One region of the Streptosporangium nanhuense genome, then DNA from elsewhere that is predicted to be linked to it. Evidence: riboswitches for the same ligand, from Rfam matches in the RefSeq annotation. Region 1 holds a riboswitch; each other region holds the start of a gene.
What was found. A riboswitch is a leader RNA that binds a small molecule or an ion and turns the genes downstream of it on or off. The one in region 1 is predicted to bind cobalamin.
Positions count from the first base shown of each region.

Region 2: it holds a riboswitch for cobalamin, as region 1 does, so the genes downstream of both, AC5L38_RS03015 (ribonucleoside-diphosphate reductase subunit alpha) here and AC5L38_RS26920 (CbtB domain-containing protein) in region 1, are expected to answer to the same signal.
Region 3: it holds a riboswitch for cobalamin, as region 1 does, so the genes downstream of both, metE (5-methyltetrahydropteroyltriglutamate--homocysteine S-methyltransferase) here and AC5L38_RS26920 (CbtB domain-containing protein) in region 1, are expected to answer to the same signal.
Region 4: it holds a riboswitch for cobalamin, as region 1 does, so the genes downstream of both, AC5L38_RS29885 (cobaltochelatase subunit CobN) here and AC5L38_RS26920 (CbtB domain-containing protein) in region 1, are expected to answer to the same signal.

Region 1 covers NZ_JCADBG010000015.1:51,921-57,727, forward strand. Annotated here, with positions in the region: gene arc (proteasome ATPase) at 1-117, shown strand, start outside; gene AC5L38_RS26910 (acyltransferase family protein) at 370-1,527, shown strand; gene dop (depupylase/deamidase Dop) at 1,615-3,132, shown strand; adenosylcobalamin (AdoCbl) riboswitch at 3,257-3,390, shown strand; gene AC5L38_RS26920 (CbtB domain-containing protein) at 3,408-3,602, shown strand; gene AC5L38_RS26925 (CbtA family protein) at 3,610-4,353, shown strand; gene AC5L38_RS26930 (histidine phosphatase family protein) at 4,350-4,913, shown strand; gene AC5L38_RS26935 (VWA domain-containing protein) at 4,990-5,807, shown strand, end outside.
Region 2 covers NZ_JCADBG010000001.1:721,906-727,712, reverse strand. Annotated here, with positions in the region: gene AC5L38_RS03015 (ribonucleoside-diphosphate reductase subunit alpha) at 1-1,694, opposite strand, end outside; cobalamin riboswitch at 1,811-2,011, opposite strand; gene AC5L38_RS03010 (tripartite tricarboxylate transporter substrate-binding protein) at 2,016-3,035, opposite strand; gene glmS (glutamine--fructose-6-phosphate transaminase (isomerizing)) at 3,265-5,085, opposite strand; gene AC5L38_RS03000 (hypothetical protein) at 5,128-5,403, opposite strand; gene AC5L38_RS02995 (N-acetylmuramoyl-L-alanine amidase) at 5,559-5,807, shown strand, end outside.
Region 3 covers NZ_JCADBG010000023.1:105,191-110,997, forward strand. Annotated here, with positions in the region: gene AC5L38_RS34765 (SAM-dependent methyltransferase) at 1-723, opposite strand, end outside; gene metE (5-methyltetrahydropteroyltriglutamate--homocysteine S-methyltransferase) at 1,110-3,335, opposite strand; cobalamin riboswitch at 3,443-3,655, opposite strand; gene cutA (divalent-cation tolerance protein CutA) at 3,950-4,216, shown strand; gene AC5L38_RS34780 (NsdA family TPR-like regulatory protein) at 4,155-5,471, opposite strand; gene AC5L38_RS34785 (hypothetical protein) at 5,690-5,807, shown strand, end outside.
Region 4 covers NZ_JCADBG010000017.1:212,411-218,217, reverse strand. Annotated here, with positions in the region: gene AC5L38_RS29885 (cobaltochelatase subunit CobN) at 1-2,612, opposite strand, end outside; cobalamin riboswitch at 2,899-3,071, opposite strand; gene AC5L38_RS29880 (ferredoxin-like domain-containing protein) at 3,118-4,530, shown strand; gene AC5L38_RS29875 (precorrin-8X methylmutase) at 4,527-5,153, shown strand; gene AC5L38_RS29870 (precorrin-2 C(20)-methyltransferase) at 5,150-5,807, shown strand, end outside.

The DNA.
Region 1 (5,807 bases):
ATCTCCGGCAAGAAGGGCGAGCGGATCGTCTACATCCGCACCCTCGTGACGGGCAAGCAGGGCACCGAGGCCGGCCGCTCCATCGACACGGTGGCCAACACCGGCCAGTACCTGTAACCACCTGTAGCCACGGGTGACCGGCGGCGCGGCTCTCCTCGTGAGAGCCGCGCCGTCGCTGTCTTTCAAAACTTTCACTGATATTTGGCGATTAGTGAGCCTTAGTCCTTTTTGTCCCCTTTTCTTGGTAGTTCCGTACCTTCTTTCACACCCGTCCCGTAAGTGAAAGGAAATAGACAGCCGCCCCTGGGAACCCAACTGATCGAGATGCCGTCCAAGTGGCGTGCGTGAACATTCCGGCCCGGCCGCCCGGTGAACGGCACGGGCTCCCGCGAGGCGCTTCGGGGAAGTGGCCGCCTCGCCGAGCTCGACCTCCTGCGCTTCCTCGCCGCCATCGCGGTGCTCGCCTTCCACTACTTCATCGCCTTCGCCTCGGTGTGGGGCGAGCGCCCGGCCGAGCTGTTCCCGGCGATCTCCACCGTCTCCGGGCTCGGCATCCTCGGCGTCGAGCTGTTCTTCATGATCAGCGGCTTCGTGATCCTGATGAGCATCTGGGGGCGGGGCCTGGGGGCGTTCGCCCTCTCCCGGCTGGTGCGGCTCTTTCCCGCCTACTGGGTCAGCGTGGCCGTCACCGCCGCGGTCTACGGGCTGACCGCCGCCACGGCCCTGGACCCCAAGCTCAGCCTCGGCGAGTACGGGGTCAACCTCACGATGCTCCAGCGGGCCTTCGGCGTCTACGACGCCAACGGCGTCTACTGGTCGCTCTGGGTGGAGCTCCGCTTCTACGTGCTGATCTCGATCCTGGTGATCATCGGGGTGACGCTCAACCGCTGCCTGGTCTTCATGGGCGTCTGGCTGCTGGCGGCCGGGTTCTTCACCGGGAGCGAGGAGGCCTGGGTCGATCTCGTGGTCATGCCCAAGTACGCGGCGTACTTCGTCGGCGGCATGGCGTTCTTCCTGATGACGAGGTTCGGTCCCAGGCTCGTCCTGTGGTGCCTGGCGGGGATCAGCGGGGGCCTGGCCGTCAACGCGGCGCTCGACCGGGTGGCCGGGCGGATCGAGAACGTCGGCTACGCCGCGATGCCCGTGCCCGAGTGGGCCGTGGTCGCCACCGTGGTGGGTTTCTACGCCCTCATGGCGATGGTGGCACTCGGCTGGCTGGGGTGGCTGCGCTGGCGCGGCCTGGTCGTCCTGGGGGCGCTGACCTACCCGCTCTACCTGTTCCACACCCCGGCCGCGGTGCTGATCGTCCCCGCCCTGCGGGACGTGCTGCCGCCCGCGCTGACCGCGCTGGTCACCGTGCTGGCCGCGATGGCGTTCTCCTACCTGGTGTACCGGGTGGCCGAGCGCCCGCTTCAGGAATTCGTCAAGTCCAGGAGGCGGAGAAGGGGCACATCCCCGCCCTCGTCACAGTTCCCCGCGCTCTCCTCGATCCCCCTCTCAACGGGCGAAAAGGCTTCGGTGCCATAACTGTCCGACCACCGGGCATAGTGAAGGGTCTAGGGTCGGGAATAGATACCACGGAGAGAAACAGTCCCTGACGAACAGAGGGTGCGCATGACGGTACGGCGGGTGATGGGCATCGAGACCGAATACGGCATCTCCGTGCCCGGACAGCCGGGGGCCAACGCGATGGTGACCTCCTCTCAGGTCGTGAACGCCTATCTGGCGGCCTCGGCCGCCAGGGCACGGCGCGCGCGATGGGACTTCGAGGAGGAGAACCCGCTGCGGGACGCACGGGGGTTCGACCTCGCGCGGGAGGTGGCCGACCAGAGCCAGCTGACCGACGAGGACCTCGGCCTGGCAAACGTGATCCTCACCAACGGGGCCCGGCTGTACGTCGACCACGCCCACCCCGAATACTCCACGCCCGAGTGCACCAATCCCCGGGCGGCGGTGATCTGGGACAAGGCGGGCGAGCGGGTGATGCACGACGCGGCGGTCCGCGCCTCGGCGATGCCGGCCAACGCCCCGATCCAGCTCTACAAGAACAACACCGACAACAAGGGCGCCTCCTACGGCTGCCATGAGAACTACCTCATGCGCCGGGCCACCTCGTTCGCCGACATCGTCAGGCACCTGACGCCGTTCTTCGTCTCCCGGCAGGTCGTCACCGGCGCGGGCAAGGTCGGCATCGGCCAGGACTCCCGGGGCGAGGGCTTCCAGATCAGCCAGCGGGCCGACTTCTTCGAGGTCGAGGTGGGCCTGGAGACGACGCTCAAGCGGCCGATCATCAACACCCGGGACGAGCCCCACGCCGACCCGGAGAAATACCGCCGCCTGCACGTCATCATCGGCGACGCCAACATGTCGGAGATCTCGACCTACCTGAAGCTGGGATCGACCGCGCTCGTCCTGGCCATGATCGAGGACAACTACTTCACCCGCGACCTGGCCGTGGACAACCCCGTCCAGGCCCTGCGCGCGGTCTCGCACGACCCGACGCTGAAGTACGAGATCGCCATGCGCGACGGCCGCAAGCTGACGGCGGTGCAGCTGCAGATGGAGTACCTGGAGCTCGCCCGCAAGTACGCCGAGGAGCGCAGCGCCAACGGCCTGGACGAGCCCACCAAGGACATCCTGGAGCGCTGGGAGTCGGTCCTCACCCGCCTGGCGGAGGACCCGATGCAGCTGTCCCGGGAGCTCGACTGGGTGGCCAAGCTGGAGCTCCTGGAGGGCTACCGCACCCGTGACGGCCTTCCCTGGTCGCACCCGCGCCTGCAGCTCGTCGACCTCCAGTACTCCGACATCCGTCCCGACCGGGGGCTCTACAACCGGCTGGTCGCCCGGGGCCGCATGCAGCGCCTGGTCACCGAGGAAGAGGTCCAGCGGGCGATCGAGGTGCCGCCCAACGACACCCGGGCCTACTTCCGCGGCCGTTGCCTGAGCCAGTACAGCGAGTCGGTGGCCGCAGCCTCCTGGGACTCGGTCATCTTCGACATCCCCGGCCGCGAGTCGCTGCAGCGCGTCCCCACCCTTGAGCCGCTGCGCGGCACCAAGGCCCACGTGGGCGAGCTGTTCGACCGCTGCCGTACCGCCGCGGAGCTGGTGACGGCGCTGACCGGCGAGCAGTGACCTCCTGAAAGGAGGGGGCGGCCCGGCCGGGCCGCCCCCTCCTTCGGCGTGCCTGGACCCCACGCTGACCGGATCCCGGCAAACCGGACACTCGGATTGACGAGGGACGGAGAACCGGGATACGTTCCGGGTGTTTTGTGGCGGTGCGAGGGAAATCCGGTGAGATTCCGGTGCGGTCGCGCCACTGTAACCGGCTCCCCGGAGCCGGAAGCCAGGTCACACTCGGCCGCCACCGACCTACGAAAAGGGACGCGTCAATCCCGGAGGAGGTAGCCGTGAGCCAGATCTCGGCACCGCACGTTCAGCCCATCCCATGGCCCTCGCTCACCCGCTGGCTGCTCGCCGTACCGGTGCTGCTGCTCCTCGCCTACCTGGTCACCTTCGACCAGGGAGCGATCTCCCAGGCGGGAAACTACCTGCACGAACTCATGCACGACGGGCGTCATCTGCTCGGCGTTCCGTGCCACTGAGCCACAGGTGATCACCAAACTCATCGTCCGGGGCCTCGTCGCCGGACTGCTCGCAGGGCTGCTCGCGGCCGTCTTCGCCTACACCGTCGGCGAACCGCGCATCGACCAGGCCATCGCGCTGGAGGAGGCGGCCGCCGCGGCCGCCGCCCCGGCCGGATCACACGACGACACCGGTGCCGCCGCCCACTCCCACGACGAGGAGGAGGCCCTGGTCAGCAGGGACGGCCAGCGCTTCGGGCTCTTCCTCGCCCTCGGCCTGTACGGCCTGGCGGTCGGAGGGCTGTTCTCCCTCGTCTACGCGGCCGTACGCGGCCGGGCGGGGCCCCGCTCGGAACCGGTGCTCGCGGTGAGCCTCGCCGCCGCCGCGTTCACCTCCGTCGTCCTCATCCCTTTCGTGAAATATCCAGCCAACCCGCCGGCTGTCGGCGACCCGGAGACCATCAACCAGCGCACCGTGCTCTACCTGGTCGCGGTGGTCATCGGGATCCTCGCCGTCGCCGCGGCCGTCGCCGCCTACCGCTACGCCTCGCGGAGCGAGCCGTGGGTGCGCTGGCTGTCGGCGGGCGCCACCCTCCTGGTTCCCGTCGTCGCGGCCTGGATCCTCCTGCCGGAGATCTCGGAGGTGCCCCAGGGCTTCCCCGCCGACCTCCTGTGGGACTTCCGGGTCGCCTCCATCGGGACACAGGTGGTCTTCTGGGCCGGTGTCGGCGCGCTGTTCGCCTTCGCCGCCCGCAGGCGCGGCCCGGTGTGACGACCCCCTCGGGGGTCACCCGCCTGCTCCTGGTCTGCCACGCCTCCACCTCGGCAACGGTACGGGCCGCGTTCCCGGGTGACGAACCACTCGACGAACGCGGCCTGCGCCGGGCCGAGGGGATGGCGCGGGACCTCGGCCCGGGACCCGCGGCCTGCCCGGCCGAGCTGCGCTGCGTCCAGACGGCGGCGGCGCTCGGCCTGCGGGCCGAGCGGGATCCGCTGCTGGCCGACTGCGACTACGGCCGCTGGAGCGGGATGACGCTCGGCGAGGTCGAGGCCGCCGAGCCCGAGGCGCTCGCCTCCTGGCTCGGCGACCCCGGCGCGGCGCCGCACGGCGGGGAACCGGTCACCGCGCTCCTGGCCAGGGTGTCCGGCTGGCTCGCCGCCCGCGCCCCCGGCAGGGCCGTCGCGATCACCCACCCGGCGGTCATCCGCGCCGCGGTCGTCCACGCCCTCGGCGCCCCCGCCCGGTCGTTCTGGCGCGTCGACGTCGCGCCACTGGCCCGTGTGACGCTCACCGGGCGCGGCGGGCACTGGCGGCTCAGCTACTTCCCATGACGGTTCGCCGACGGTTCGAGCACCCGGCGACCCCTTGACTCGACTGACCCGACGAGACGGACAGGAGATCCCGAAGGTGCGTGACTCCCGCTATCCCTTCACCGCGATCGTGGGGCTGGAGGACCTGAAACTCGCGCTGATCCTCAACGCGGTCTCCCCCCGCGTCGGGGGAGTGCTGGTCAGGGGGGAGAAGGGCACCGCCAAGTCCACGGTCGTGCGGGCGCTGGCCGCGCTCCTGCCGCCCGTCGAGGTGGTGGCCGGCTGCCGCTTCTCCTGCGACCCCGCCGCCCCCGACCCCGGCTGCCCGGACGGGCCGCACGAGGCCCGTACGGGAACGGAGCCCCAGCCCGGTGAAGCTCAGCCGGACGGAGCCGAGCCGGGCGGGGCGCGGGACGGCGCCGCGCGGCCCGCCCGCCTGGTCGAGCTGCCCGTCGGCGCCTCCGAGGACCGCCTCGTCGGCTCCCTCGACATCGAGCGCGCCCTCACCGAGGGCGTGAAGTCCTTCGAACCCGGCCTCCTGGCGAGCGCCCACCGGGGCGTCCTGTACGTGGACGAGGTCAACCTCCTGCACGACCACCTGGTGGACCTGCTGCTCGACGCCGCCGCCCTCGGCACCTGCTACGTCGAGCGCGAGGGGGTGTCGGTGCGGCACGCGGCCAGGTTCCTGCTGGTCGGGACGATGAACCCCGAGGAGGGAGAGCTGCGCCCGCAGCTGCTCGACCGCTTCGGGCTGACCGTGGAGGTCCGGGCCTCGCGGGAGCCGTCCCAGCGGGTGGACGTGGTACGGCGCCGCCTGGCCTACGAGACCGACCCCGACGCCTTCGCCGCCGCCTGGTCGGACGAGGAGCGGGCGCTGGCCGCGCGCATCGCCGAGGCGCGTGCCAGGGTGCCCCA
Region 2 (5,807 bases), on a different contig from region 1:
CTGACCTCCGCCCACTCCTCGGACCCCGCCGCCCCGTAGTGGTCGGGGTGCAGCACCCCGTCGGCGGCCCTGGTCTCCTCGTACGAGGGGTGGCGGCCCCGCTCCACGGCCAGGTCGGAGGAGGTCCGGTAGGCGGCGAGCGCGATCTCCTCGGAGATCCGGGTCGACAGCTCCAGGGCGCGGGGCGAGTCGAACGGCAGCCGCAGCGCGAACAGCACGTCGGCCAGGCCCATCACGCCGAGCCCGATCGGGCGCCACCTCCGGTTGGCCGCCTCCGCCTCGGGGGTCGGGTAGAAACCCAGGTCGATGGTGCGGTCGAGGAACCGCACGGCGGTACGGACGGTCGCGCGCAGCCGCACCCAGTCCATCGCCTCGCCGGGATCCGCTGAGAGGTGGGCGGCGAGGTTGATCGAGCCGAGGTTGCAGACGGCGGTCTCCGCGTCGCCGGTGACCTCCAGGATCTCGGTGCAGAGGTTCGACAGGTGGATGACGTTCTGGGGCCTGGCCGTCTGGTTGGAGGTCCGGTTGGCCGCGTCCTTGAAGGTCATCCAGCCGTTGCCGGTCTGGGCGAGCGTGCGCATCATGCGCCCGTACAGGGTGCGGGCGGGGATCTGCCGGGTGAAGCGGCCCTCGGCCTCGGCGGCCCGGTAGGCGTCGTCGAACGCGGTGCCGTACAGGTCGGTGAGGTGCGGGACGTCCTTGGGGTCGAACAGCGACCAGGTCCCGTCGACCTCGACCCGGCGCATGAACTCGTCGGGGATCCAGTTGGCCAGGTTCAGGTTGTGCGTGCGGCGGGCCTCCTCGCCGGTGTTGTCGCGCAGTTCCAGGAACTCCTCGACGTCGGCGTGCCAGGGCTCCAGGTAGACGCAGGCCGCGCCCTTGCGCCGGCCTCCCTGGTTGACCGCGGCGACGCTGGAGTCGAGCGTGCGCAGCCAGGGCACGATGCCGTTGGAGTGGCCGTTGGTGCCGCGGATCAGCGAGCCCCGCGAGCGGACCCTGGTCCAGGCGATCCCGATGCCCCCGGCGTACTTCGACAGCCGCGCGACCTGCCCGTAGCGGTCGTAGATGGACTCCAGCTCGTCGCGGGGCGAGTCGAGCAGGAAGCACGAGGAGAGCTGGGGCCTGCGGGAGCCGGAGTTGAACAGCGTGGGCGAGCTGGGCAGGTAGGACAGGGTGGCCATGAGCGCGTACAGCTCGGCGGCCTCCTCGACGCTCTCGGACAGGCCGCAGGCCACCCGCAGGAAGAAGTGCTGCGGGCGCTCCAGGACCTTGCGGGTCCTCGGGTGGCGCAGCAGGTAGCGGTCGTAGACGGTACGCAGCCCGAAGTACTCGAACCTGGCGTCGGCCTCCGGGTCGACCAGCGCGTCCAGCATCCCGGCGTGGGCGGCCACGAACTCCGCGAGCCCGTCCTGGATCAGCCCCGCCTCGTGGGTCGCGGCGATGGAGTCGGAGAAGTCGCGGACGCCGTGCTCGGCGGCCTCGTCGGCGATCAGCCCGGCCAGCATCGCGGCGGCGATCCTGGAGTTCTCGGGGTCGGTGATCACCCGTGCGGCGGCCTCGTCGATCGCCAGCCTGCGCTCGTCCGCCGCGTTCCCGGCACTCCCGGCATTCCTGACATTCCCGGTGTTCGCGCCGCCGTCGCCCGCCGCGGTCCCCGCCCCGCCCGCCGCGGTCTCCGCCAATGCCTGTGTCACGTAGTGCCCCTCGCTCGATCGGACTTCCCCGTACGGCTCCGCCGGATGGGCACGCGTCCGCGAGCGATCCCGGGCACGCCGGATCGCCTCGTTCCGCGGGCCCTCCCACGAGGCCCTGGACAATCACGTCACCGGCAGGTCTTCGGACTCACGGGCACACCACACACGCCTACCGGCCGTCGCTTCCCAGGCATGGTTCGCCCAGTGCTCAATGACGGCTTTCGTTCCCGTTCACCGCTGCGGGGCAGTCCCGGAATCTCACCGGGTTCCCTCTTGCCTCGCCCCTCGCGGGGCGAACCAGCAACGAGCAGGATCCTACATCTAGGGGCGTCTGACGCAACTACCCCAACAAGTTGTGGCGGAGGACTTCAACAGCCCGAGCTCGTGAAGCACACCCCGGGTGCGGGCCGTCTCGGTGGAGAGCCACTGGCGGAACTCGTCGCCGCTGAGATAGACCCGGCTCCAGCCTCGGGAGGCGCACAGGGCACGCCAGCGCGGCGCGGCGTCGATCCTGTCACACAGGGCGATCGCGGCGTCCCGGTCCCCCGGGCTCATGCCCTTGGGGCCGAGCAGCCCGCACCAGTCGCTGTACTCCAGCCGGACGTCGGCCTCCATGAGCGTCGGCGCGTCGATCCCGTCGATCCGGCCGCCGGAGGAGACCACCAGGGGCCGCAGGCGGCCCGCGGTGATCTCGGGCCGCAGGGCGCGCGCCGATCCCAGCAGGGCGGCCACCCGGCCGGCCTGGAGCGCGTCGGCGGCGTCCTCGGGGGCGAGGTAGCCCGCGTACTCCAGCAGCCGGGTGTCCACCCCGAGGCACTTGCCGATCATGCCGTAGAGCACGTGGTCGGTGCCGCCCTCCGACCGGCCGCCGACCGTCAGGCCCGCCGGGTCGTCCCGCAGCCGCGCGACGAAGTCCTCGAAGGTGCGCAGGCGGGAGCCGGAGGGGACGACCAGGACCGTCCAGTCGCCGACCAGGCGGGCGATGGGGGTGGCGGCGTTCACCACGGCGGCGGTGTTGGCGATCTCCGCGGCGGCCACCATCGGCATCGCGGTGACGAGCAGCCTGCCCTCGCGCGCGAAGGGGCCGCGAAAGGCGCCGAACGCGTCGCGCGAGGCTGAGCCCAGGGGCCCGGCCCGCTCGACGGCCATCGCGGTGCGCACCAGCCCCGACTGGACCAGGGAGGTCGCCAGCCTGCCCGCGATCCCGGCCCAGCCGTGGCCGTCGGCGGTCGGTTCGAGGATGAACAGGCGCTTCACCACCGGGTCGGTACCGCCGTCCGCGCCGCACCCCGCGGCGAGCACGGCCCCCGCCGCCAGCGCGCAGAACCTCCTACGGCGCATGAGCGCCCCTTCCCCCGAGAACCCCCTATTCCATAGGTTACTTTCACATCACTTTCTGTGACTAAGTGGGGTATGCCCGAACTTCCGGGAACCGTCCGTTCCCGGCCACGGACCACCGGAGAGGACCCCGGAATCAAGGCGTCGGAGACGGCCGCCTCGCGAAAGCCCCGGGAAGCGCGGCGCCCCCGCCCCGGCGGGCCGGGAACGGGGGCGCCGGGGCGAGGGGAGGTCACTCCACCGTGACGCTCTTGGCCAGGTTCCTGGGCTTGTCGACGTCCCGTCCCAGCGCCACCGCGGCGTGGTAGGCGAAGAGCTGGAGCGGGATCGACAGCAGGATCGGGTCCAGCTCGGTCTCGTTCTTGGGCACCACGACGCAGTCCTCGGCCAGCTTGGGGTCGGCCGCGCGGTGGCCCACCATGAGCACCCGGCCGCCCCGGGCGCGGATCTCGCCCAGCGTGGTGAGGTTCTTGTCCAGCAGCTCGTCGTCGGGGACGATCGCCACCGTCGGCATGTCCGGGCCGATCAGCGCCAGCGGCCCGTGCTTGAGCTCACTGGCCGGGTACGCCTCGGCGTGCACGTACGAGATCTCCTTGAGCTTCTGCGCGCCCTCGCGGGCCACCGGATAGCCCCTGACCCGGCCCACGAACATCATGCTCGGCGACTCGGCGTACCTGCCCGCCAGCTCCTTGATCTGCGGCTCCAGCGCCAGGATCTCCTTGATCTGGTCCGGCAGCCTCCGCAGGCCGTCGCAGATCCTGCGGCCGTCGGCGGGAGACAGGTCGCGCACCCGGCCCAGGTGCAGCGCGAGCAGCGCGAAGGCCACCGCGGTCGAGGTGAACGCCTTGGTGCTCGCCACCGAGACCTCGGGGCCCGCGTGCAGGTAGACGCCGCCGTCGCACTCGCGGGCGATCGCGCTGCCCACGGTGTTGACGATGCCGAGCACCCTGCCGCCCTTGCGCTTGAGCTCCTGCACGGCGGCGAGGGTGTCGTAGGTCTCCCCCGACTGGCTGATCGCCACGTAGAGGGTGTCGGCCTCCACCACCGGGCTGCGGTAGCGGAACTCGCTCGCCGGCTCCGCGTCGGCCGGGATGCGCGCCAGCTCCTCGATGAGCTGCGCGCCGATCTGGCCCGAGTAGTACGCGGAACCGCAGCCGATGATCTTCACCCGGCGGAACGAGCGGGTCTCCCGCGCGTCCATGTTGAGACCGCCCAGGTGAGCGATGTGGAAGCGGTCGTCCAGCCGCCCGCGCAGCGTCCTGGCCACCGTGTCGGGCTGCTCGGAGATCTCCTTGAGCAGGTAGTGCTCGTAGCCGCCGGTGTCGTAGTGCCCGGCCTCCCAGTCGACGGTCAGCGTCTCCTTGGCCGTCTCCCGCGCGTCGCTGGCGAAGGTGTTGAACCCGTCGGCCCGCAGCACGGCGATCTCGCCGTCCTCCAGGTGCACCACCTGGCGGGTGTAGCGGACCAGCGCGGCGACGTCGGAGGCGGCGAACATCTCCTTCTCGCCGATGCCCAGCACGATGGGGCTGCCGTTGCGCGCCACGACCACCTCGCCGGGGCGCTCGGAGTCGATCACCGCGATCCCGTACGTGCCGACGACCCGCTTGAGCGCGGTCCGCACGGCCTCCTCCAGCGAGTCGGCCTCCTTGACCGTCCGGGAGATCAGGTGCGCCAGCACCTCGGTGTCGGTCTCCGACAGGAAGATCGCCCCGTCGGCCTCCAGCTTGGCGCGCAGCTCGTCGGCGTTCTCGATGATGCCGTTGTGCACGACGCCGATGCGCTCGTCGGTGGACAGGTGCGGGTGGGCGTTGACGTCGCTGGGCGCGCCGTGGGTGGCCCAGCGGGTGTGGCCGATGCCCAGGCCGCCCTTGAACCGCGCGGGCACGACCGCCGCCAGGTCGGCCACCCGCCCCTTGACCTTGCGCATCTTGAGGCCCTTGTTGGAGATCACCACCCCGGCCGAGTCGTAGCCCCGGTACTCAAGACGCTGCAGGCCCTCCAGCAGGATCGGTGCCGCGTCCTTGGGCCCCACGTAGGCCACGATTCCGCACATGTAACGCTCCTTGTCCGTAAAAGATCGGGGTGCCGCCGTCCGCTACCCGTACACGATCCGGCGAAGCTGTCTCAGGGAGAGTTCGGGTGCCGCGACACGGCGCACCGCCAGCTCGGCGGCGACCCTGGGGAAGATCTCGTCGTTGACCAGCCCCCTGGCCTTCAGCTCCGCGTGACGCCGCCGGACGAACTCGTCGACGGGCTCGGAGAAGTAGGCCAGCACGTCCGCGACGACCCGCGCCGCCTCGCCCGGACCGAGCGCGCTCGTCCGGGTCAGGTGGGTGATCAGATCCTCGTGCGGATTCCGTGCCGTGGACACAGAGCAGGACCATACGCATCCGGGAGAGAACACACCAAGTTTCCTGCCCGATTTCGGGCAGAGAATCTCTTCAGCGTCGCAACCCCGTCGCAATGCGCGACATTCGGTAATCTCTGATAACTCTAGGTAGTCGCCAGAGGGGGAGGAACACCGCTATGCGCCGCCTGCCGGGGATCACCGTCGTCGCCGCTCTCACCGTCCTGACCTCAACCGCCCCGGCCCCGGCCGTCCCGGCTTCCACCGCCCCGGCCCCGGTCGTCCCCGCGGACCGGCCGGCGTGGCTCCGGACGCCCCCGGCCCCCGCCGGGACCTCGGCACCGCCCGGCACCCCGTCGGGAGCGGGAGCGCGGACAGGCAGGCAGGCCGCCTTCACCGAGGCGGCGCGGCGGTACGGGGTTCCGGAG
Region 3 (5,807 bases), on a different contig from region 1:
ACGCCAGCCCTGAACGGGGACGATGCCCGGAGCCAGGAGTTCCAGGCCCTCCAGCCACGCGGCCATGTCCGCGCGGGTGCGGCCGACGGCGCCTCCCTGACGGGTGTGGCCGTACAGCTCGTGGCCCTTCCTCGCCAGGTCTCCGGTCAGCTCGCCGGGGTGGCCGTGGGAAATGACCACGTGGCTGCCGGACACCAGGAGGCGACGGAGCTCGGCGACGATGCTGGCCGCCTCCTTGTCATCGGGAATGAAGTGCAGGACGGCCAGCAGCAACACCCCCACCGGCTGGGTGAAGTCCAGGTAGTCCTGGACCGTGGAGTCCTGGAGGAGGGCTGCCGGGTCGCGGATGTCGGCCGGGACGACCCTCGTGCCGGGGTTGTCGGCGAGCAGCGCGCGGGCATGGACGAGCACCACGGGATCGTTGTCGACGTAGACCACCCGTGAGTTCGGCGCCACGCGCTGGGCCACCTGATGAACGTTCTCCTGCGTCGGCAACCCGGCGCCGATGTCGAGGAACTGGCGGACGCCCGCGTCGACGAGGACGCGCACGGCCCGGCCCAGGAAGGCACGGTTGGCCCTGGCGTTCTCGCGCGCGTTCGGCACGGCCCGGAGCACCACGTCGGCGGCCTCGCGATCCGCGGCGAAGTGGTCCTTACCGCCCAGCAAGTAGTCGTATATGCGCGCCGCACTCGGCACGCTCAAGTCCACGCCCGGTATGTCCATGGGCGAAAGGCTAGTGAATCAAGCTCCTTCGCCGGCGATTTTCCCGCAAGGGCCGGACATCGCCCCTCGGCCGCCCGAGCGAGGTCTGCGCGCTCACCAGGAGTCGCCCCGGATCGCCGCGGTCACCCCGGAGAGGACCGATCGGCGGGCCAACCGGAAGAAGACCGGAAGATGAAAAGTTCAGCGGGCCGGAGCGCTACCGGCGGCGCGACACCGCCGAACACCGTTTCCAGAACACCGTTTCCAGAAGATCAAGCCCTGGCTGGGGCCGGCCACCCGCTACGACAGAACCCCGGCAGGCCACGAGACCGGCCCCTGTCCCCGAGGCTCGGTCATGTGGCTGAGGCTCCTCACCTCAACCACATGATCCGAACTCTGAACAGCTTCTAGACCGCTTCCGCCCGGACACGCAGGGCCGCCTCGACCATGTTCCTGAGGCTGGCCTCCGTCTCCGGGTAGCCGCGGGTCTTCAGGCCGCAGTCGGGGTTGACCCAGAGCAGGGCCGGATCCACCGAGGCCGCGGCCGTGCGCAGGGCGGTCTCGATCTCACCGGCCGAGGGCACCCTGGGCGAGTGGATGTCCCACACGCCGGGCCCGATGCCGCGCGCGTAGCCGAAGGCGCGCAGGTCGTCCAGGAGTTCCATCCGGGAGCGGGCCGCCTCGACGCTGGTCACGTCGGCGTCCAGGTCGCCGATCGCACCGATGATCTCCCCGAACTCCGAGTAGCACATGTGGGTGTGGATCTGCGTGCTGTCGGCGACCCCGCTGGTGGCGAGCCGGAACGCGGCGACCGCCCACTCCAGGTAGGCCTCGCGGTCGGCTCGCCGCAGCGGCAGCAGCTCGCGCAGCGCGGGCTCGTCGACCTGGATGATCCTGATGCCCGCCGCCTCCAGGTCGCGGGTCTCGTCGCGCAGGGCGAGCGCCACCTGCCTGGCGGTCTCGCCCAGCGGCTGGTCGTCGCGGACGAAGGACCAGGCCAGCATCGTCACCGGGCCGGTCAGCATGCCCTTGACCGGCTTCTTCGTCCGCGACTGCGCGTAGGAGGCCCAGCGCACCGTCATCGGCTCGGGACGCGAGACGTCGCCGAACAGGATCGGCGGGCGGACGTAGCGGCTGCCGTACGACTGCACCCAGCCGTGCTCGGTGGCGGCGTAGCCCTCCAGCATCTCCGCGAAGTACTGGACCATGTCGTTACGCTCGGGCTCGCCGTGCACCAGCACGTCCAGGCCGATGTCCTCCTGCAGCGCGATGACGCGGTCGATCTCGGCCTCCATCCTGCGCTCGTACCCGGCCCTGTCGATCTCGCCCGAGCGCATGGCGGCGCGGGCCTGGCGCACCTCGCCGGTCTGCGGGAAGGACCCGATGGTGGTGGTGGCCAGCGGCGGCAGGCCCAGGTCGGCGTTCTGCACGGCGAGCCGCTCGGCGTGCGGGGCGCGCGAGGTGCCCTCGCCCAGGGCGTCCAGCCTGGCCCGCACCCGGGGGTTGAGGAACCGCTCCGCGGCGCTCTCCCCCGCGATGACCTCCTCGCCGTTCAGCGCCCTGCCGATCCGTACGACCTCGGCGACCTTCTGCCTGGCGAAGGCGAGCCGCCCGCGCAGCCGCGGGTCCAGCGAGGTCTCGGCGTCCAGGTCGAGCGGGACGTGCAGCAGCGAGCAGGAGGTGCTCACCACCAGCCGGTCGCTCAGCCCGAGCAGCGCCGCGCAGGTCGCCAGCGCCTTCGCGGTGTCGGTACGCCAGACGTTGCGGCCGTCGACGACCCCGGCGACGAGGGTCTTGCCGGGCAGCCCGCCGACGGCGGCCAGCGCCTCCAGGTTGCCGGGCGCCGAGACGAAGTCCAGGCCGACGGCCTCGACCGGGCCGCGGGCCAGGATCTCCAGCGCGGGCCCGATCTCGCCGAAGTAGGTCGCCACCAGCAGCCGGGGGCGGCTGCTCAGTTCACCCAGCCGCACGTAGGCCCGGCGCAACGCGGCCAGCTCCTCCTTTGTACGGTCGGCGGCGAGCACCGGCTCGTCCAGCTGCACCTCGGCCACCCCCGCCGCGGCCATCCGTTCCAGCAGCTCGGCGTAGGTCTCCAGCAGGCCGTCCAGCAGCCGCAGCGGCGCGAAGCCGGGCTCGGTGGACTTGGCCAACAACAGGAACGACAGCGGCCCGACCAGCACCGGCCGGGTCTCGACGCCCAGCCGCCGCGCCTCGGCGTGCTCGGCCAGCGGCTTGCTCCAGTCGAGCCGGAACCGGGTCTCGGGGCCCAGCTCCGGGACCAGGTAGTGGTAGTTGGTGTCGAACCACTTGGTCATCTCCAGCGGCGCCACCCCCTCGGCACCCCGGGCCATCGCGAAGTACGGATCCGCCGCCCCGGAAAACCGCTCAGGCACCGCGCCCACCAGCGCGATCGCATCCAGCACCTGGTCATACAGCGAGAACGTGTTGGACGGCACCGCATCCAGCCCCGCCCCCGACAGCTCCCGCCACACCCCTTGCCGCAACCCCGCGGCCGTCCCCTGAAGACCGGCGGCATCGACCCGCCCAGCCCAGTAATCCTCCGTCGCCCGCTTCAACTCGCGACGATCCCCGATACGGGGGTAACCCAAAACAGTCGTGGTGACCTTGCTCATGGCGTCCTTCCCTCGGCTCATGCCATGCCGACCCACGGCCGCGAGCGAGGACATGCGAAAGACGCATCCCAGGCCCTCCCACGAGGCCACGGATCACCGCACACCGGACGGCGCACGGGCGACTGGCAGGTCTTCGGACTCGCGGGCACCACACACAACCCCTACTGACCGTCGCTTCCCAGATGCGCACACACCCAGTGCCAATGACGGCGTTCGTTCCCACTCACCGCTGCGGGGCAGCCCCGGAATCACACCGGGTTCCCTCTTACGACTCCCGGCACCGCAACGGCGCCGGGAGAACCAACCGCGCCACGAGCATAACCCGCCCTGCCGAGGAGACCATGCTCCCCCTGTCCAAGTGGCGCTATGCAGGAAGCGGCCACCGACGCGGCGCCCCCTTCTGGACCGAGTCTGCTCGGCAACACATCGCTACTGCTCGCAAGGTCGCCAAGGAACGGGCTCATCGTGAAATGGAGTGACTTCATAAGACTGCGTTCCAGCCGCCCGGAAGCCATCTTCACTCTTCTGTACCGGATACAGGGAAGTGATCTAGGCTTGGCCACATGACTGGCTACCTTCAGGTTTCGACCACAGTGGACAGCCGTGATGCGGCGATGAATCTTCTCAGATCTGCCATCCGTGCGAAATTGGCAGCATCGGGTCAAGTCTTCGGGCCTGCACAGTCTGTTTTCTGGCATGAGGGGAAAATAGGCGAAGGGGAAGAGTGGCAGATCTTCCTGAGGACGACCGCGGATCGCTACTCGGACTTGGAGTCACATTTGATATCCGAGCATCCGTGGAACAACCCTGAAGTGACCTTCACATCGATTGACGGTGGATCGGCTCCGTACTTGGAATGGCTGAGAAAGACGACGGCATAGCCATACGGTCGAATAGTTCGGCGACAGATGGCAGCGACCTATGATTCTCAAGTCGCTCAAGAACGGCACTGGCGCGCTGGCGTGGACGAATTGACGCGACATCCACGGAAAGGCTCAGTGACTGACTCAGCGCGGCAGATGCGCGTTCGATCTCCCCGGCGTCTAGATACGCTTCTGAAAGCCAGGTCATATAGAGGGACTTGTCTCGGGCGTGGGTGTCCTCGTACTTCGAGAGGGCATCCTCAAGAACGGCAATACCCTTAACGGGTTGATTCAGCGCGACCCAGCACCGTCCCGTCATGATCTGAAGTTCGAGCCGGTCAACCCAGAGCGCCCAATCTGGATTTGGCTCGCCACTGCTCTCCTCAAGTGCCCTACCGGCTTCTTCGAGGGCTCTTTCGACCTCAACCTGGTATCTCTGCCCTTCAGACGCGTACGCCCATGCCGCCCGCTCCAGCAGGAGTGCCCTGACCGCAGAGGGAGTCCCTCGCTCCGCCACCCGGCACGAAGCATCCGCTTCCTGAATCCCCGGAGAGCCGTAACTCACTTTCTGATAAGCCAGGAACGCCAGCGAGTTGGCAAGAAGAGCGGTGTCTCCGGCATCGGTGGCGGCCGACAGGCTTTTCTTGAAAAGCTGCCTCGCCCTCTTGGCCCATCCTGCGTCGAAGGCAGCCCATCCCGCCTGTTGTGCTTGCTCGCTGACCACGCTTAGAAGCGCTCTTCCCGTCTTCTCCGTATAACTGGCCTCGTTGACGAGTGTGCTCGTTCTCTCAAGCTCGGCAGCATAGAGAGGATAGGTTTCGGCGCCACCTAGGTAATCGTCGATTCGACGCAGCCGCGCAATGCGCTTGCGAAGCGAAACGACAAGCTCATCATTGACGCGTCGCCCCTGAGGAAGACCCTCAAACGGTACTGGAATAGCGGCAATGCCCACAGTCGCCACGGAGGCACCGAGAAATTCCCTGCGTAGCACATCATCCTCCGGCTCAGTGCGTGACGTGCTTTCCGCGCTGAACAGTTCATTCTCGTCCAGGTCGAAAGCGCGGCAGTAAAGCAGTCGGTATGGATCCCTCGGCTTATGCCTGCCCGCTTCCCAGTCTTTGATCATGCGGGTGACGGAATCCCGTCCCGGCATACGGCTACGCGTGCGTTCGTCGGCCAGTTCGGTCAACGCTCGGGCCATTTCCCGCTGAGTCCACAGCCGGTTACGCCGTTCGGCGCGTAGCCGTCGCGCCCAAGCTGGAACGTCGCGCATCGCGTTACCTCTGGAGATAGGGGTCTGCGTCTCTCCCTCAGTCTCCCCTATTCCCCTTCTGCTGAGCCTGTTACTCCTCTTCTCTCCCCTGGTCTCCCCTGTCCCGCCCTATCTCCGCGTGCTGGTGGGGCGCTGTCATGGGAGGACCGTGAAAAAGCGGAACCCGCAGGCGCGGTCACGCCGTACGGGTTCCTTGATCGCACAGAGAGGTGCGACCCATGGACAACTGTAGAGCCGTCCCGCCTGTCGTTGACGAGGCGACGGTGGAGAGCCAAGACAAGGCGCTGGCCGTGGTTCAGCGGCTTCTCACCGAGCGGGGAATCCGTGCTCACCGCC
Region 4 (5,807 bases), on a different contig from region 1:
AGGGCGTGCAGGATCGCGTCGATCTCGTCGGTGGTACGCGCCAGCCGGGGTACGACCTCGACGGCGGCGAAGCGCAGGATCCGCTCCACCGTCTCGAGGTCCGCGCCGCGCGCACGGCCCTCGCCGGCCGGTCCTCCCGGGCCGCCCCGATGACCGGTCACGCCCTCCGAGCCGGTCACGCCCTCCGAGCCGGTCGCGCCCTCCGAGCCGGTCGCGCCGGTCGCACTGGTCGCACTGGTCGAGTTTGCCGAGCCGGTCGAGTTTGCCGAGCCGTGCCCGCCGCCGGAACCGGCCACGCCGACCGAGCCAGAACCGGCCACACCGGCCACACCGGCCGGACCGGCGTCTTCCGCCGGGGTGTCCGCCCGGCCCAGGACCTCGGCGGTCACCTCCCGCGCCGCCGACGGGTCCCAGCCCCGGTGCTCCATCGCCTCGACCAGGGCGCGGGCCAGGGTCTCGGCCTCGTCGACGCCGATCCGTCCCGCGCTGCCGTCCTCGGCCAGGCCGAGGGCCTCGCGCAGCCCGACGAGCGCCTCGCTGCCCGCCCACATCTGCCGGGCGCGGAGCATGGCCAGCACCAGGTCGACGCGCGGCTGCCCCTCGGGGGCGGCCCCCAGCACATGCAGGCCGTCGCGGATCTGGACGTCCTTGACCTCGCACAGCCAGCCGTCGATGTGCAGCAGGAAGTCGTCGAACTCGGCGTCGTGCGGGCGGTCGGCGACGCCGAGGTCGTGGTCGAGCCTGGCGGCCTGGATCAGTGTCCAGATCTGGGCGCGGATCGCGGGCAGCTTGGCCGGGTCCATCGCCGCGATGGAGGCGTGCTCGTCGAGGAGCTGCTCCAGCCTGGCCATGTCCCCGTAGCTGTCGGCGCGGGCCATCGGCGGGACGAGGTGGTCGACCAGGGTGGCGTGGGCGCGGCGCTTGGCCTGGGTGCCCTCGCCGGGGTCGTTGACGAGGAAGGGGTAGATCAGCGGCAGGTCGCCGAGCGCGGCGTCCGGGCCGCAGGAGGCCGACAGGCCCGCCGACTTGCCGGGCAGCCACTCCAGGTTGCCGTGCTTGCCCACGTGGACCATGGCGTGCGCGCCGAAGCCGTCGGCCAGCCAGCGGTAGGCGGCCAGGTAGTGGTGGCTGGGCGGCAGGTCGGGGTCGTGGTAGATCGCGATGGGGTTCTCGCCGAAGCCGCGCGGCGGCTGCACCATGACCACCACGTTGCCGGAGCGCAGCGCGGCCAGCACGATCTCGCCCTCCGGGTCGCGCGACCTGTCCACGAACAGCTCGCCGGGCGCCGGACCCCAGTGCTCCTCCATCCGGGCGCGCAGGTCCGCGGGCAGGGTGGCGTACCACTCGGCGTACCGGCTCGCCGCGATGCGCACCGGGTTCCCGGCGAGCTGCTCCTCGGTGAGCCAGTCCTGGTCCTGCCCGCCCGCGGCGATCAGCGCGTGGATGAGCGCGTCGCCGTCCTGCCCGGTCACCCCGGGCAGCTCGTCCTCGGCGCCGATGTCGTAGCCGCGCTCGCGCAGCGCGGCCAGCAGCCGTACCAGGCTGGCCGGGGTGTCCAGGCCGACGGCGTTGCCGATGCGGGCGTGCTTGGTGGGGTAGGCCGACAGCATCAGCACCAGCCGCCGCTCGGCGGGCGGGATGTGCCGCAGCGCGGCGTGGCGCACCGCGATGCCCGCCACCCGCGAGGCCCGCTCGGGGTCGGCCACGTAGACGGTGAGCCCGTCCTCGTCGATCTCCTTGAAGGAGAACGGCACCGTGATGATCCGCCCGTCGAACTCCGGGATCGCGACCTGGGTGGCGGCGTCCAGCGGGGACAGGCCGTCGTCGTTCTCCTCCCAGGAGGCCCGGCTGCTCGTCAGGCACAGGCCCTGCAGGATCGGCACGTCCAGCTCGGCGAGCGCGCCGACGTCCCAGGCCTCGTCGTCCCCGCCCGCCGACGCGGTCGCCGGACGGGTGCCGCCCGCCGCGAGCACGGTCACCACCAGGGCGTCCACCGTACGCAGGACCTCCACCAGGCCGGGCTCGGCGGTGCGCAGGGAGGCGCAGTACACCGGCAGCGCCCGCGCGCCCGCGTCCTCGATCGCCGAGCAGAGCGCCTCGACGAAGGCGGTGTTCCCGGCCACGTGGTGGGCCCGGTAGTAGAGAACCCCGACGACGGGCCCGTCGTGTCCCTCCTGGTCTCGCGCCTCGCGCTCCAGCGTCCCCCACGTGGGGGTGGGCTCGGGCGCGGCGAACCCGTGGCCGGTGAGCAGCAGCGTGTCGGACAGGAAGTGGTGCAGCTCGGTCAGGTTGGCCGGGCCGCCGTGGGCGAGGTAGGCGTGCGCCTCGGCGCAGACCCCGCCGGGCACGGTGGACAGCTCCATCAGCTCGGCGTCGGGCGCCTGTTCGCCGCCGAGCACGACGACGGGCCGGGGACCGGCGAGCAGGGCGTCCAGCCCCTCCTCCCAGGCGCGGCGCCCGCCCAGCAGGCGTACCACGACCAGTTCGGCGCCCTCCAGCAGCGGCGGGAGGTCGTCGGCGGTGAGCCTGGCGGGGTTGCCGAGCCGGTAGTCGGCGCCGCTCGCGCGAGCGCTCAGCAGGTCGGTGTCGGAGGTCGAGAGCAGGAGGATCACGCGCCACACTCCAGGAGAGGAAGGGCGGTACGGCCCAGGGGCGCCACGGCGTGGCGGGAGGACAGGCGGGAAAACGGCGATGCCACGGCATGGCGGAGGAACGGCGACGCCACGGCATGGCGGGGGGACGGTGCCGCCACGGTGTGGCGGTCGAGCGGCGAAAAGCGCGCGGCGTGGCGGGGGAACGGCGATGCCACGGTGTCCACGATGTACGCGGTGTCCACGATGTCGCGGGGGAACGGCGAAGAGCGCACGGAGCTTCCTCCCTCGGGGTCCTCGCCCCGGGTCGTCGTCGGCCGCGACGGCTGGAGTCTCCTGGCTCCCGGATCGGTGCTCACCCCGGCCTTCCCGCCCGTCGTCGGACAGTGGCCCGGGTGGGGTTCGCTCCCCGGTTACAGTGGCGGGACCGCGCCGGAATCACACCGGCTTCCTCCCTTTGCCGTCGCCACCGATGACACTACGGCAGTCCGGTTCGTTGCAAGAAACTGGCATTAACATCCTTCGAGTGTCCATTGCCGACTTTTCCGGACGATCGCGACTCGACGCGTGCCCCGGGGCGCTCCAGGTCCATGCCGCCGCGGACGGCGGCCTGGCCCGCGTCCGCGTGCCCGGAGGTCGCCTCACCCCCTCCCAGCTGCGCGAACTCGCCGAAGCCGCCTCGGCGTACGGCGGCGGCGTCATCGAGCTGACCTCCCGCGCGAACGTCCAGGTACGCGGCCTCGGCCCGGAGGACCCGGACGGCGTCACGGACAGCGGGAGGGGGAGCGGGTTCGCCGCGCGCATGGCGAAGGCGGGCCTGCTGCCCTCGGCGACACACGAGCGGATCCGCAACATCCTCGCCTCCCCGTTGACCGGACTGGACGAACCGGCCGGGTCAGCCGATCCAGCCGTACCGACCGGGCCGACCGATCCGGCCGGATCGGAGCATCCGCGCGGCGGCGGGATCGTCGACGTCACACCGCTGATCAGCGAGCTGGACCGGCGGCTGTGCGCCCGTCCCGCCCTCGCCGCCCTGCCGGGGCGCTTCATGTTCGCCCTCGACGACGGCCGGGGGGACGTGGCCGGCCTGGGCGCCGACGCGGGAATCCTGCCCACCGGACCGGACGAGGCCGCGCTGGTCCTCGCCGGGACCGACACCGGCCTGCGCGTCCCGCTGGACGGAGCCGTGACCGCCCTGCTCGCCGCCGCGGAGGCGTTCCTCGACGAGCTGGCCGCCCGGGACGTCACCGCCTGGCGGATCGCCGAACTCCCCGACGGCCCCTCCCTGATCGCCGCCCGGGTGCGAACCGCCCTCGGGGTCTCCGGTACGCCCCCCTTCGCCCCGGTGAGAACGCGGGTCGTGACCCTCGGGCCGGTCGGCGTCATCGGGAGTACGGACGGAACGGGAAACGGGAACGGCGACGAAGGCGCGAGAGTCGCGCTCGGGGTGGCGATCCCGCTGGGGCGGCTCACCTCCGAGCGGGCGCTGCTGCTCGCGGACGCGGCCTCGGGCGGGGAGATCCGGCTCACACCGTGGCGTGGCGTGGTCCTGCCCGGCCTGGACCGCGCCGAGGTCGCGGGCACGGCCGCCCGCCTGGAGGCCGCCGGGCTGGTCGTCGACCCCGCCTCGCCGTGGATCGGTGTGACGGCCTGCACCGGCCGTCCCGGCTGCGCCAAGTCCCTGGCCGACGTCCAGGCCGACGCCGCCGTCGCGACAGCCATCGGCGCGGCCCCGCCGTCCGGGAGCGGGCGGGGCACCGGTACGCTCCCCGTGCACTGGGCGGGCTGCGGCAGGCGCTGCGGCCGTCCGAGGGGGCGGGTCGCGGATGTCGTCGCCACCGGTGACGGCTACCGCCTGGAGCTGGACGGCACCGGCCTGACCTGCTCCGGCATCGAGGAGACCGCGGCCGCGCTGGCGGCCGCCAGAGGGGAACTGTGATCGACTACGTCCGCGACGGCGCGGAGATCTACCGCCGCTCCTTCGCCACCATCCGCGCGGAGGCCGACCTTTCCGGCCTGCCCGCCGACGTCGCCCGGGTCGCGGTCCGCATGATCCACGCCTGTGGGATGGTCGACCTGGTGAGCGATCTGCGCTGGTCACCCGGGGTCGTGGCCTCGGCGCGCGAGGCGCTCCTCGCGGGCGCGCCGGTGCTCTGCGACGCCATGATGGTCGCCTCCGGGGTGACCCGGCGGCGTCTGCCCGCGGGCAACGAGGTGGTCTGCACCCTCGGTGACCCCCGGGTGCCGGAACTCGCCGCGGAACTGGGCACGACCCGCAGCGCCGCCGCGCTGGAGCTGTGGCGCGACAGGCTCCAGGGCTCGGTGGTCGCGATCGGCAACGCGCCGACCGCGCTGTTCCGGCTGCTGGAGATGGTCGAGCAGGGCGCGGGCCGCCCGGCCGCCGTCCTCGGCGTCCCGGTCGGCTTCATCGGTGCCGCCGAGTCCAAGCAGGCCCTCGCCGAGCACCCGGCGAACCTGGAGTACCTGGTCGTGGACGGACGGCGGGGCGGAAGCGCGATGACCGCCGCCGCGATCAACGCGATCGCGAGCGAGGAAGAATGAGTGACGACGTGACCGGACGCGTGACCGGACGGCTGTGGGGCGTGGGACTCGGACCCGGTGACCCCGAACTGGTGACCGTCAAGGCCGCCCGCCTGATCGGCGAGGCGGATGTGATCGCCTTCCACAGCGCCCGCCACGGCCGGAGCATCGCCCGCTCGGTGGCCGCGCCCTACCTGCGGGAGGGACAGGTCGAGGAGGCGCTCATCTACCCGCTCACCACCGAGACCACCGACCACCCGGGCGGCTACCAGGGGGCGATCGACGACTTCTACGCCGCCTGCGCGGTGCGGCTGGCGGCCCATCTGGACGCCGGGCGCGACGTGGTGGTGCTGTGCGAGGGCGACCCGCTCTTCTACGGCTCGTACATGCACATGCACAAGCGCCTGTCGCACCGCTACGTCACCGAGGTCGTGCCGGGCGTGACGTCGGTGAGCGGCGCCTCGGCGGTCCTGGGACGCCCGCTGGTCGAGCGGGACGAGGTCCTGACCGTGCTGCCCGGAACGCTCCCGGCGGAGGTGCTCGCCGAGCGCCTGGCGTCCACCGACTCGGCGGCGGTGCTGAAACTCGGCCGTACGTTCACCAAGGTCCGTGACGCGCTGGCCGAGGCCGGACGGCTCGACGAGGCCTGGTACGTCGAGCGCGCCACCACCGGGC